DNA from 2 places in the Micromonospora sp. NPDC049204 genome. Region 1 is predicted to be linked to the other one. Evidence: riboswitches for the same ligand, from Rfam matches in the RefSeq annotation. Region 1 holds a riboswitch; the other holds the start of a gene.

Region 1 (7,106 bases):
GACGATCGCGAGCAACCAGGACCGGAAGGACGACTCGCCCCGATAACGGGACAACTTGCGGTACGCCTTCACGAACGCCTCCTGGATGACGTCCTCGGAGTCCGAGCCCGCCCCGAGCAGCGACGCCGTCCGGTACGCGGACGCGGTGTGCCGGGCGACCAGGAGGTCGTACGCCTCCAGGTCACCGGAGCGAGCGCGGGTGACGAGCGCCTCGTCGTCCAGGGGAACCTCCGTTCGGGTCACACTCATGACACCGCCCACGCGTGGCGGGTTCCACCCCCGTCGGATCAGCTGTCTCCCACCCGGCGTGCAGCGTATTGCCAGGATTCGGTGCTGCACTGGAGGGGCGTCGAGGGAAGGGGTGGGGCATGAGCTGGTTCAGTCGCCGGTCACGGGGCGCCGAGGCGACCCCGACGAAGCTGGACCGGGAGGCGACCCGGGACGACCTCGCCGCGCTGGAGGCGTTCGTCACGAGCCGGCGCGGGGTGGAGTTCTACCTGGAGCCGGAGACCACCGCGACGGACACCACGGTGGTGGCGATCGCCCACGACGGGGAGTGGATCCGCCGCCGTACCGGCACCCCCCGCGCGGCCGGGTCCATCGCCCGCAAGCACGCGGTGCCGCTGTACGAGGCGGGCCGCACCGGCTACCCGGAACGGATGCGGACCTGGAGCCGCGCCCACCCGGAACGCCACGCCCGCTGAGGCGAAACGTCCACGAATCATGCTGCCGAGCGACCCGATATCGGGGTCGATCATGGAGGTGTGGTGCCTAGTTTGGCCACGAAAGGCTGCTTTGTCGCCCACCACAACCCCATGATCGACAAGGCGGGACTGCGACCAGGTGGTGTCCCGACGTTGGAGCCGTTGTTGCCCGTGCACTCTCGTCGTGTGAGCGGTGGCGTGATCACCGGCAGGTGATCAATGGGGATCCGCTGGGTGAGGCGGAAGACCAGTCATGCCTTCCGCACATGCGAGTGATCGCTGAACGAGCGTGAGGACGGGCGGTAGGAGCAGATCGTTGCCGCCGATCGTGGCGACAGCGTGTGCGCTGTGGGGCGTGCCGTCGACGTCGACGACGAGCGCACCGGCCTCTCGGGCGATCACGACGCCCGCGACGGTGTCCCAGGGCTTGTTGTTGAGCATGATGAACGCGTCGATCCTGCCCTGCGCCAACCAGGCGAGGTCGATCGCGGCCGAACCGTGCATGCGGATCCGTTGGACGTGCCGGGTGAGCTGCTCGGTGATGGCGAGTCTCTCGGCGTTCTTCCGGCTGGCGTCGGCACCGACCGCGTAGTCGCCGATGGCGACGACGGCGTCCCGGAGATCGGTGACCTGGCTGGCGCAGATGCGTCGGTTGTCGGCATAGGCGCCGTGCCCCTGAACGGCGTGGTAGCGGGTGCCGAGGAACGGCAGGTCGATGACGCCGAGGACGGCGTCTGTGCCGTGCAGGAGGCCGAGGGAGATCGCGCACAGGGGTGAGCCGTGGACGAAGTTGACGGTGCCGTCGACGGGGTCGAGTGCCCAGGTCAGTGCGCCGGTGTCGCCGCTGCCGCCATACTCCTCGCCGAGGAAACCGATGTCCGGCGCCGTGGCGGCCAGATGCTCGCGGACCGCTCGCTCGATGGCGTAGTCCACCTCGGACGCCATGTCACGGTCACCCTTGAAGGTCAGCGCGCCGGGCTGGAGCGTCCGCATCAGGTCGTGTGCCAGGTCGACGGCCTCCTGTGCGAGGGGGAGGAGGCGGGCGTGGTCAGTCATAGCTGGCGGCTGCGCTCCCAGAGTGAGGTGAACATCTCGTCGAATATCGGGTAGAGGCCGGAGGGACTCGTGTCGCGTTCGATGACCATCGTCGGGCAGTCGACGCCCCGCATCCGCGGTAGGTAGTGCTGGACGACGCAGAGTCGGTCATCGATCAGAAGCACGTTGGCGCGAATGGACTCGTCGTAGACGCCGATGGCCAGGTGGTCTCGGACACCTGCGGGGAGTGCACGCCCGTTTTCTCGGCTGGCTGTCACTGACTCGCCGGCCGCGCCGCTTCGAGCACGAGTAACCCAGGGCTGACCCCGTGGGTGCTGAATCGTCTACGACATCAGCTCCAGAGGGAGTCACACAGACACTCGGCTCCCTCTGCGGGATCACTCCGCCACCGGCCAATCAGCTCGCCGTCTCGTGGTCAGGCAACCCCGCGCACCTATATTTTCCCAGGTCAATGTGATGAGCGCGGCCGGGCGGTGCCAGGGCCGGCGTTGACCGGCGGCGGAGGGGTGTGGCAGCATTCGCGGCCTGACGGCAGTGAAGGAAGTCGGTGCGATTCCGACGCGGTCCCGCCACTGTCACCGGGGAGCGATCCCCCCTCGTGAGTCACGACCGTGTGTCTGCGGTTGGAAGGCCGGGGGAGAGCGTCGATCCGGAAGCCAGGATACTTCGGCCGTCGGGATGTACCCCAGGGCGTGGACACCCGAGGAGGACCCGATGACGCACAGCGTCTCATCCATTGACGATCATCGTCATGAGCCGTTTGGCGGGCACTGCACCGCGCCCACAACCGGCCGGCCCCGCACGTCCCGGCCCGGCCGTCGCGGCGTGCGCCAGACCGCTGGCTTCCGGTACCGCTGACCTGGGCGTCCGGCGCTGACCGGCCCCGACGTCCGCGTCGCTGAGCCCGGCCGAGCCGTCGTACCGGCTGACGCCGCACCCACCCGCTTCGTCCAGGTCGCCTCCGTAGCGGCCAGGGCGTCACTCTCCGGAGCCCGCCGTGCGCATCCTGCTGCTCTCCACCGCCGACACCGACCTGCTGGCCGCCCGCGCCAGCGGCGCCGACTACCGGCTCGCCAACCCCGCGCGGGTCGCCGCCGACGAGGTGCCCGCCCTGCTCGACGGGGTCGACCTCGTCGTCGTACGCCTGCTCGGCGGTCGGCAGGCGTGGCCGGACGGCCTCGCCGCGGTGCTCGCCACCGGTGTGCCGACGGTCGTGCTCGGCGGCGAGGCGCTGCCCGACGCGGAGCTGATGGCCATCTCCACAGTGCCGTCCGGGGTCGTCACCCAGGCGTTGGCGTACCTCGTCGAGGGTGGGCCGGACAACCTGGGGCAGCTCGCCCGGTTCCTCTCCGACACGGTGCTGCTCACCGGCGAGGGGTTCGCCCCGCCCGCGCCCACCCCCGCGTACGGCGTGCACGGCGAACACCCGACCGACCCGCTGCGGCCCACCGTGGGGATCGTCTTCTACCGGGCGCACGCCCTCGCCGGCAACACCGAATTCGTCGACGTCCTCGCGGACGCGGTCCACAACGCCGGCGGCAACCCGTTGCCGATCTTCTGCGGCTCGCTGCGAGGGCTGACCACCGGCGCGGGACCGCTCGGGCTGTTCGCCCGCTGCGACGCGCTGCTGGTCACCGTGCTGGCCGCCGGTGGCGCGGTCGCCGCGGACGCCTCCGGGGGCGGCGACGAGGACGCCTGGGACGTCGGCGCCCTGGCCGCCCTGGACGTGCCGATCATCCAGGCGCTCTGCCTGACCAGCACCCGCGAGCAGTGGGCCGGCAGCGACGCGGGGCTGTCCCCGTTGGACGCGGCGATGCAGGTGGCCATCCCCGAGTTCGACGGCCGGATCGTCAGCGTGCCGTTCTCGTTCAAGCAGATCGACGCCGACGGCCTCTCGGTCTACGCGGCCGACGCCGACCGGGCCGCCCGGGTCGCCGGGATCGCCGTGCGCCACGCCCGGCTGCGGTACGTCCCCAACGCCGACAAGCGAGTCGCCGTGGTGCTCAGCTCGTACCCCACCAAGCACTCCCGGGTCGGCAACGCCGTCGGGCTGGACACCCCGGTCTCGGCGGTCCGACTGCTGGCCGCGTTCGCCGAGGCCGGCTACCACCTGGGCGACGCGCCGGTGCCCGACGACGGCGACGCTCTGATCCACGCGCTGATCGCCGCCGGTGGTCACGACGTGGAGTGGCTGACCCCGGAGCAGCTGGCCGCCGCCGAGGCGCGGATACCGGGGCAGACCTACCGGCGGTGGTTCGACCAGGTGCCGTCCGAGCTGCGGGAACGGATGCGGGAACACTGGGGTGAGCCGCCCGGCCAGCTCTACACCGAGGGCGGGGACATCGTGCTCGCCGGGCTGCGCTTCGGCAACGTGGTGCTGCTGATCCAACCGCCGCGCGGCTTCGGGGAGAACCCGATCGCCATCTACCACGACCCGGACCTGCCGCCGAGTCACCACTACCTGGCCGCGTACCGCTGGCTGGCCGCCCCGGTCGCCGACGGCGGCTTCGGCGCGGACGCCGTGGTGCACCTGGGCAAACACGGCACCCTGGAGTGGCTGCCCGGCAAGGGCCTCGGCCTGGCCGCCGACTGCGCCCCCGACGCGGTCCTCGGTGACCTGCCGCTGGTCTACCCGTTCATCGTCAACGACCCCGGCGAGGGCACCCAGGCCAAACGTCGCGCGCACGCCGTGGTCATCGACCACCTGGTGCCGCCGATGGCCCGCGCCGAAACCTACGGCGACCTGGCCAAACTGGAACAACTGCTCGACGAGTACGCCACCGTGCAGGCCCTCGACCCGGCGAAGGTGCCCACCGTGCGGGCGCAGATCTGGGACCTCGTCCGCGCGGCGGAGCTGCACCACGACCTGCACGCCGAGGCGATGCCCGACGCGGATGACTTCGACGAGTTCGTGCTGCACCTCGACGGGTACCTCTGCGAGATCAAGGACGTGCAGATCCGCGACGGGCTGCACATCCTCGCCGACGCGCCCACCGGTGAGCCCCGGGTCAACCTGGTCCTCGCGGTGCTGCGCGCCCCGCAGATCTGGGGTGGCGCCCGCTCCCTGCCCGGCCTGCGGCAGGCGCTCGCCGTCGCGTACTCCCTCGACGAGCAGGAGCTGCTCGCGGCACCGGGCGAACGACTGGCGGTGCCCACGGCGCTGACCGACGTGGTGGACGGGCCGGCCGGCACCGCCGCCGACGCGGTCGACCTGATCGAGGCCCTCGCCCGGCGGTTGGTTATCGGGATGGAGACGCTCGGCTGGGACGCCGAGGCCGTCGACGCGGTGGTTGTCGAGGTGACCGGCCAGTCGATCCCGGACGTCGCCGCTGTGCTGCACTTCGCCGCCACCGAGCTGGTGCCCCGGCTGGACCGGACCACCGACGAGCTGACCAATACTCTCGGCGCGCTCGACGGCCGGTTCGTGCCGCCCGGCCCGTCCGGTTCACCCACCCGGGGCCTGGTCAACGTGCTGCCCACCGGCCGCAACTTCTACTCCGTCGACCCCAAGGCCATTCCCAGCCGCAACGCCTGGGACGTCGGGGTGGCCCTCGCCGACTCGCTGCTGGCCCGGCACCTCGCCGACACCGGGTCGTACCCCCGCTCGGTGGGTCTGACCGTGTGGGGCACCAGCGCGATGCGCACCCAGGGCGACGACATCGCCGAGGTGCTCGCGCTGCTGGGCTGCCGGCCGGTGTGGGACGACCGATCGCGGCGGGTCACCGGCATCGAGGTGGTGCCGACCGCCGAGCTGGGCCGGCCGCGTGTCGACGTGACCGTGCGCATCTCGGGGTTCTTCCGCGACGCGTTCCCGCACGTGGTGGCGCTGCTCGACGATGCCGTGCGGCGGGTCGCCGCCCTGGACGAGCCGGACGAGGACAACTACCTGCGGGCGCACGTCGCCGCGGACCTCGCCGAGCACGGTGACGAGCGGCGGGCCACCGCCCGCATCTTCGGTTCCAAGCCGGGGGCGTACGGCGCGGGCCTGCTGCCCCTGATCGACGCCCGGACCTGGCGCAGCGACGCCGACCTGGCCGAGGTGTACGCGGTGTGGGGCGGCTACGCCTACGGCCGGGGCCTGGACGGGCGGGAGGCGCGCGCCGACATGGAACGCTCCTTCGCCCGGATCGCGGTGGCGGTGAAGAACCAGGACACCCGCGAGCACGACATCGTCGACTCCGACGACTACTTCCAGTACCACGGCGGGATGGTGGCGATGGTCCGGCACCTCACCGGCACGTCACCGCAGGCGTACGTGGGTGACTCGGCGATGCCGCACGACGTGCGCACCCGCACGCTGGGCGAGGAGACCCGGCGGGTGTTCCGCGCCCGGGTGGTCAACCCGAAGTGGATCGCGGCGATGCGCCGGCACGGCTACAAGGGCGCGTTCGAGCTGGCCGCCACCGTGGACTACCTGTTCGGCTACGACGCCACCGCCGGCGTGGTCGACGACTGGATGTACGAGCACCTGGCCGCCGCGTACCTGTTCGACGACACCACCCGGCAGTTCCTGGAGCAGTCCAACCCGTGGGCGCTGCGCGGCATCACCGAGCGCCTGTTGGAGGCCGCCGACCGGGGGCTGTGGGCCAAACCCGAGCCGGCCACCCTGGACCGGCTGCGCGACACGTACCTGGCCAGCGAGGGCGACCTGGAGGACCGGGCGTGAGCGCGAGGAGCGAGCCGGTTCTGCGAGCCCCGCAGTCGCGAACGAAAGAAGGCCCAGTGACCGTGACCACGACCTATCCGTTCAGCGCGGTGCTCGGCATGGCCGACATGCGGCTGGCGCTGCTGCTCAACGCGGTGTCTCCGGCGATCGGCGGGGTGCTGGTCCGGGGGGAGAAGGGGACCGCCAAGTCCACCGCCGTGCGCGCGCTGGCCGCGCTGCTGCCCCCGGTCCGCCGGGTGGCGGGCTGCCGCTTCGGCTGTGACCCGGCCGAGCCGGACCCTGCCTGCCCGGACGGGCCGCATCCGGCCGACGCCACCGCCGAGACCCGTCCGGCCCGGCTGGTGGAGTTGCCGGTGGGCGCCGCCGAGGACCGGGTGGTCGGCTCGCTGGATCTGGAGAAGGCCCTCGGCGAGGGCGTCCGCGCCTTCGAGCCGGGTCTGCTCGCCGCCGCCCACCGGGGGGTGCTCTACGTCGACGAGGTCAACCTGCTGCACGACCACCTCGTGGACCTGCTGCTGGACGCGGCGGCGATGGGTCGCAGCCACGTCGAGCGCGAAGGTGTCTCGGTCAGCCACGCGGCCCGGTTCCTGCTGGTCGGCACGATGAACCCGGAGGAGGGGGAGCTGCGTCCGCAGTTGCTCGACCGGTTCGGGCTCACCGTGGAGGTGGGTGCCAGCCGG
Region 2 (7,106 bases), on a different contig from region 1:
ACGTAGCCGTTGAGCATCGACCGCGCGGTGGTGTACGGCATGCTCTCGTCCCCGTAGACGGCCTCCTCGTCGGCTCCTTCGGGGAGATGCAGGTCGACCGGGTGTTCGCGGAGGTATCGAAGCAACTCGTCCGGGTCGGTAGGCAGGTCGCCGTGGTACGCGGGCGCCTGGAAGGCGTCGAGTTCCTTCTCGGGATCACCGGGATCATTGAGGCGGAGCTCCGTCAGCGTGCTCCACCCGTTCGGATCGGTCTCCGGTCGATAGCGTCCCTGCGAGTACGCGACTCCGCCGGCCGACTGCCACAGCTGGTTCCGGATGGTCCGGTACGGGCCGCTGGCCGGCATGTCCCTGACCCTCGCGAGGGATTCCGTGAAGACGTACTGATCGGGTCGGGCGGTCAGCTCGGGCTGCTGCCGGGCGGCGTCGGCCGCCATCCGGAAGATCTCCGACGCGGTTGCCGTGGGCGGCGGCTTGTCGCCCACCCCCATGGCCTGGACCGCCAGCGCACCGGCGGTCAGGACGACGGCCAGCCCGAACGCTCCGGCCAGGCGCCAACCGCGCGGGAACCGGGTACGGAAGCCGGCGGCACGGGTCGCCGAAGCCACCTCGGCCCGCCGGGCGACGTGGGCGCTCAGATCTCTGAGGAGCTGCTCCTCGAAACCCTCGGTCGACTGTTCGATCTTGTTCATGGCGTCAGCTCCGTCTGCTCAGGCGAGGGTGGTGGCCGGGCGGGCGAGCACGGCCTGGACGACGCGACGGGCACGGTGCAGGCGGACCCGGGCAGCGACCGGGGACATCCCGACCACGGTCGCCGCCTCCGCGACACTGAGGCCGTCCACGGCGACGAGTTCGACAAGCGTTCGGGTGCCCTCGGGCAGCTCGCTCAGCGCCCGACAGGTGTGGCGGGCCGCCGACTCGGCGTCGATCCGCTCCTCGATGCGGGCGATGTCATCGGGGCCGAGGTCCCGTCGTCCGGCCAGTCGGCCGGTCACCCGCAGCCGTTGGGCCGCCCGACGCCGTTCGTCGCCGATGACGTTGCGGGCCACCCCGTACAGCCAAGCGACCTGGCTCCCCCGGTCCGGCCGGTAGCCGTCCGCGGACTCGATCACCGCCAGGAACACGTCGGCGGTCAGGTCGGCGGCGAGGTGCGGGTCGTCGACCCGCCGCGCCACGAACCGGCCCACCGCCTCCAGGTGCCGCCGGTAGAAGACCTCGAAGGCCACCGGATCGGCCCCGATGCCGGAGATGTCACCTCCCGCTTCGCTGGGCTCACGCACAGGCTGTCCCCTCTCGTCACTCACACCTCTTCTTCGTAAGCCGGACCGCTGGTGTTACCAAACCCCCCGCCCGAGGCGGCACGGGCCGGTCAGCTGGGCAGTCGCCCCGTTGATGCGGCATGATCGAAGCACCGGCGACTGGCGGCACGGGGATGGTGAAACCATCGGGGAGCCTCTCGCGGGCGTCGACCGCCTGGGCGCCTGCGTGGAGAATCCGTCATGACCACGACCAGTGGATCCGCGCAGCACCACACCCCGTCTGGCACGGCTCGGCTCCTGCCGGGCGCACCCGTCGCCGAAGCCGTCCTGGCCGAGACCGCCGCCGCTGCCGCAGCACTCCGCAGCCGCGGGATCACACCGAGCCTCGCCACCATCCTCGTCGGCGACGACGACGCCAGCGCCGGCTACATCGCCATCAAGCAGCGCCAGGCCGCCGCGCTCGGGTTCGCCTCCCCGCACGTGCATCTGCCCGCCACCGCCACCCAGGCCGAACTGCACCAGGCCATTGCCCGCTTCAACAGCGATCCCGCCGTGCACGGACTGCTCGTGCAGTACCCCGTGCCGGGGCATCTGGACTACGACGCGGCGCTGCTGACGATCGACCCGGACAAGGACGTCGACGGCATGCACCCGCTGAACATGGGGCGTCTCGCCGTCGGCCTGCCCGGCCCGCTGCCGTGCACCCCCGCCGGCATCGAAGCCCTCCTGGCGTACCACGAGATCCCCGTCGCCGGTCGTGAGGTCGTCATCCTCGGTCGCGGCGCCACCCTTGGCCGCCCCCTGGCGATGCTGCTCGCCCAGAAGCGTCCGACCGCCAACGCCGCCGTCACCGTCGTCCACACCGGCGTGCCCGACTGGGACCGCTACACCCGCCGCGCCGACATCCTCGTCGCCGCCGCGGGCGTACCCCGGATCGTTCGGCCCGAGCACGTCAAGCCCGGCGCCGTCGTCATCGGCGCCGGCGTCCGCTACGAAGGACGGCGCCTCCTACCGGACGTGGACGAAGCGTGCGCCGAGGTCGCCGGCGCCATCACGCCCCGGGTGGGCGGCGTCGGTCCGACCACCGTCGCGATGCTGTTCCGCAACGCGGTACGCGCGGCCGAGCGCGCGAGCGAGTAGCCCGGCAGGTGCGTCGGGGGAATTGCGGACAACCGCACCGCCACGGGCGCGAGTTTGCTATCCAGCGGCGCTCAGCAAGCAATACGGGAATGAGCTTGGATTCGGCCCGAGCCAGGCAACGTGTTGTTGATCACGAGCACACCGCCGCCGATCGGGCTTGTGGCTCGGCTCATAGTCATCCGCGCCTTGCTACCCAAAAGTAGCGGCATATATTTCCGCTGTCCTCGGTCGAGATGGGGCGCTCCGGTGATGCACGACGGCGTGGTCGACGACGAACTCCAGATCCGATCATTTGAATACATGCGGGCAGGAACATCATCTTGAACAGCATTCCGTCGCTTCTTCTCGTGCACGGTGCCTGGCACGGGCCCTGGGTCTGGCAGTCGCTCATCGAGCAGTTTCCGGATATCGACATCCACACCGTCGCGCTACCCAGTAGCGGCAACGACCCCGCTGCCCTCGGTGACCTCTACGACGACGCTGCCGTGGTCAAAGCCGCCGTCGCCGCCATCGACGGACCGGTCGTGGTCGTCGCCCACTCCTACGGTGGCGCACCAGTCACGGAGGCGCTCGCTGCCGCGGACAACGTACGCCGAATCGTTTATCTCGCCGCTTTCCAGCCGGATGTCGGCGATTCGCTCTTCTCCACCGCCGGCGGCGTTGCTCCGCCGTGGTGGGAGGTTCACGAGCGGACGGACCTGAAGGGCAGGGGTCACATCGAACCGTCGCAGCCCCGAGAGGTCTTCTACAGCGACGTCGATCCGGAAATCGCGGAACAGGCCGTTGCACGACTCGGGCTCCAGTCCTGGGCCTCGACGCAGCAGCCGCTGACCGAGGCCGCGTGGCGCACCATTCCCAGCACCTACCTCATTTGTGCGGCCGACAACGCTCTTCCGCCCTTCGCGCAGGAGCTCATGGCCAAGCGGGCCGAGCGGGTGTTGCGCATGAACTCCTCGCACTCGCCGTTCCTTTCTCAGCCCGCCGAGCTGGCCGCGCTGATCCGGGCGGAACTTTCCGCCTGACGCAGACGGCGCGGGTAGCGGCCGTCGCCCGGCCGGACATGCGACCGGGCGACGGACCGCCACCCCGCAGGCAGGGGCGGCCGCTATGCTGCGCGGTGGCACAAACGTTGCGAGGTGCCCCGCGCGAGTGGGGAGAATCGGGAAGCCGGTGTGAGTCCGGCACGGGCCCGCCGCGGTGACCGGGGAGCTGCCACCCACGCGTACCAGACGCAGCCACTGGCCCTGAGGGGCTGGGAAGGCGGGTGACCAGCGGAGATCCGGGAGTCCGAAGACCGGCCTCGCGTCATCGCCCCGTCAGGGGCGCGAGCGCAGCGGGAGCCTGCCTTGAACAACGGACTCTACGAGACCATCCACCGCCGTCGGGACGTACGTGCCCAGTTCACCGGGGCGCCGATCCCCGCGGATACGTTGGATCGGATCCTCACGGCGGCGCACGCCGCGCCGAGCGTCGGCCTCTCCCAGCCCTGGGACTTCATCCTGGTCCGCGATCCTGAGCTGCGGCAGCAGTTCCACCGGCACGTGGAGCGGGAGCGGGACACCTTCGCGGCCACTCTCGACGGTGCGGCGGCGGAACGCTTCGCCCGGATAAAGATCGATGGCGTACGAGAGTCGACGTTGTCGGTCGTGGTCACGTACGACCCGGAGCGGGGTGGGCCGGCCGTGCTCGGCCGTCACGCGATCGCCGACGCCGGCCTCTACTCGGTCTGTCTGGCGATCCAGAACCTGTGGCTGGCCGCAACCGCCGAGCAGCTCGGGGTCGGCTGGGTCTCGTTCTACCGGGAGTCGTTCCTGCGCGACCTGCTCGGCATCCCGGCCACCGTCCGCCCGGTGGCGTGGCTCTGCCTCGGCCCGGTCACCCATCTGGAGGAGACGCCGGACCTGGAGCGGCACGGCTGGCGTCAGCGACGTCCGCTGTCGTCGGTGATCCACCAGGATCGTTGGTCCGAGTGACCCGCACACAAACGAGCCCCGGGCGCGCGAACGCCCGGGGCTCGTCGCTGACGTGTCAGCTGCAGCCGCTGGTGGAGCCGCAGCCCTCGCAGACGTAGCAGCTACCGGCGGGGCGCATCTTCGTACCGCAGGTGAAGCAGAGCGGCGCGTCGGCGGCCTTGCCGATCACGGCCTCCAGCAGTTCGGTGCTGGAACCCACGCTCGGAGCCGGCTTGGCGGCGGCCACGTCGGCCATCTCCTGGGCCGGCTGGGCGACGGCCTCCGACTTGGCCGGGGCCTCCACCGGAGCCGAGGACGCCATCGCGGTGAGCTCCGCGCCGGTGACGGCGGCGGCCTCCGCGTCGGCCTCGGCCCGCAACTGGGCGGCCCGCTCCGAGGCGGTGAAGATGCCCAGCTCGGCGCGGCGCTCGTAGGGCAGGAAGTCCAGCGCCAGGCGACGGAAGATGTAGTCCATCACCGAGGCGGCCATCCGCACGTCCGGGTCGTCGGTCATGCCGGCCGGCTCGAAGCGCATGTTGGTGAACTTGCTGACGAACGTCTCCAGCGGCACGCCGTACTGCAGGCCGATGCTGATGGCCACCGAGAAGGCGTCCATCACGCCGGCCAGGGTCGAGCCCTGCTTGGACATCTTCAGGAAGACCTCGCCGAGGCCGTCGTCCGGGTAGGACGACGCGGTGAGGTAGCCCTCGGCGCCACCGACGGAGAAGCTGACCGTCTCGGACGGGCGCTTCTTCGGCAGGCGCTTACGCACCGGCCGGTACTCGATGACCTTCTCCACGGCGGCCGGCGCGGCCTCGACCGCGGCCGGCTCGGTGGCCTTGTTGGACTTGGCCACCGAGAGCGGCTGACCGACCTTGCAGTTGTCCCGGTAGATCGCCAGCGCCTTGAGGCCGAGCTTCCAGCCCTCGAAGTAGATCTTCTCGACGTCCTCGACGGTGGCCGCCTCCGGCATGTTGACCGTCTTGGAGATGGCGCCGGAGACGAACGGCTGGATGGCCGCCATCATCCGCACGTGACCCATCGGGGCGATCGTCCGCTCGCCCATGGCGCAGTCGAAGACCGGGTAGTGCTCCGGCTTGAGGCCCGGGGCGTCCACCACGTGGCCGTGGTCGGCGATGTGCTCGACGATCGCCTCGACCTGCTCCTCGGGGTAACCGAGGCTGCGCAGGGCGCGCGGCACCGTCTGGTTGACGATCTGCATCGAGCCGCCGCCGACCAGCTTCTTGAACTTGACAAGCGCCAGGTCCGGCTCCACGCCGGTCGTGTCGCAGTCCATCATGAAGCCGATCGTGCCCGTCGGGGCGAGGACGCTGGCCTGGGCGTTGCGCCAGCCGAACTTGTCGCCGATCTTGTTGCCCTGGGTCCACTGTTTGGTCGCCTCGCGGACGATCGCGGTGGCCACCGGGCTGGTCGGCTTGATCTCGTCGTTGGCGGCGGCGTGCTTGCGCATGACCCGCTTGTGCGGCTCGGCGTTGCGGGCGTAGCCGTCGTACGGGCCGACGACGCCGGCCAGCTCGGCGGAGCGGCGGTACGCGGTGCCGGTCATCAGGGACGTGATCGACGCGGCGACCGAGCGGCCCTGCTCCGAGTCGTACGGCAGGCCGGTGGCCATCAGCAGGGCGCCGAGGTTGGCGTAGCCGATGCCGAGCTGCCGGTAGGCGCGGGAGGTCTCGCCGATCTTCTCGGTCGGGAAGTCCGCGAAGCAGATCGAGATGTCCATCGCGGTGATGACGAACTCGACGGACTTGACGAACTTCTCCACCTCGAAGCCACCGTCGGCGCGGAGGAACTTCATCAGGTTGAGCGAGGCCAGGTTGCACGAGGAGTTGTCCAGGTGCAGGTATTCCGAGCACGGGTTCGACGCGGTGATCCGCCCGGTCTCCGGGCAGGTGTGCCAGTCGTTGATCGTGTCGTCGTACTGCAGGCCCGGGTCGGCGCACTCCCAGGCGGCCTGGGAGATGGTGCGGAACAGCTTCTTGGCGTCGACGGTGTCGATCACCGAGCCGTCCAGCCGGCCACGCAGGTCGAAGCCCTTCTCGTTCTCGACCGCTGACATGAACTCGTCGGAGACCCGGACCGAGTTGTTGGCGTTCTGGTACTGCACGCTGACGATGTCGGAGCCGCCGAGGTCCATGTCGAACCCGGCGTCGCGCAGGGCGCGGATCTTGTGCTCCTCGCGCGCCTTCGTGACCACGAACTCCTCGATGTCCGGGTGGTCCACGTCGATGATGACCATCTTGGCCGCGCGGCGGGTCGCACCGCCGGACTTGATGGTGCCGGCGGAGGCGTCCGCGCCGCGCATGAAGCTGACCGGGCCGGAGGCGGTGCCGCCGGAGGAGAGCAGCTCACGCGACGAGCGGATCCGCGACAGGTTGACCCCGGAGCCGGAGCCGCCCTTGAAGATCAGCCCCTCCTCCTTGTACCAGTCGAGGATCGAGTCCATCGAGTCGTCGACGGCCAGGATGAAGCAGGCGCTGACCTGCTGCGGCGACGGCGTGCCGACGTTGAACCAGACCGGCGAGTTGAAGCTGAACACCTGGTGCAGCAGCATCCAGGTCAGCTCGTGGTCGAAGATCTCGGCGTCCGCCGGGCTGGCGAAGTAGCCGTACTCCTCACCGGCGGTGCGGTAGGTGGTGACCACCCGGTCGATCAACTGCTTGAGCGACCACTCCCGCTCCGGGGTCCCCACCGCGCCCCGGAAGTACTTGGTGGTCACGATGTTCGCCGCGTTGACGCT

The links. A riboswitch is a leader RNA that binds a small molecule or an ion and turns the genes downstream of it on or off. The one in region 1 is predicted to bind cobalamin.
Region 2: it holds a riboswitch for cobalamin, as region 1 does, so the genes downstream of both, bluB (5,6-dimethylbenzimidazole synthase) here and cobN (cobaltochelatase subunit CobN) in region 1, are expected to answer to the same signal.

The regions. Positions count from the first base shown of each region.
Region 1 is NZ_JBEZDC010000028.1:39,939-47,044, reverse strand. Features, by position in the region: gene AB0A90_RS33445 (RNA polymerase sigma factor) at 1-249, opposite strand, end outside; gene AB0A90_RS33440 (hypothetical protein) at 369-704, shown strand; gene AB0A90_RS33435 (inositol monophosphatase family protein) at 921-1,760, opposite strand; gene AB0A90_RS33430 (DUF5919 domain-containing protein) at 1,757-2,017, opposite strand; cobalamin riboswitch at 2,298-2,427, shown strand; gene cobN (cobaltochelatase subunit CobN) at 2,758-6,426, shown strand; gene AB0A90_RS33420 (VWA domain-containing protein) at 6,525-7,106, shown strand, end outside.
Region 2 is NZ_JBEZDC010000007.1:154,672-161,777, reverse strand. Features, by position in the region: gene AB0A90_RS15940 (CU044_5270 family protein) at 1-689, opposite strand, end outside; gene AB0A90_RS15935 (sigma-70 family RNA polymerase sigma factor) at 708-1,277, opposite strand; gene AB0A90_RS15930 (bifunctional 5,10-methylenetetrahydrofolate dehydrogenase/5,10-methenyltetrahydrofolate cyclohydrolase) at 1,497-2,396, shown strand; gene AB0A90_RS15925 (alpha/beta hydrolase) at 2,717-3,418, shown strand; cobalamin riboswitch at 3,514-3,714, shown strand; gene bluB (5,6-dimethylbenzimidazole synthase) at 3,743-4,369, shown strand; gene AB0A90_RS15915 (vitamin B12-dependent ribonucleotide reductase) at 4,425-7,106, opposite strand, start outside.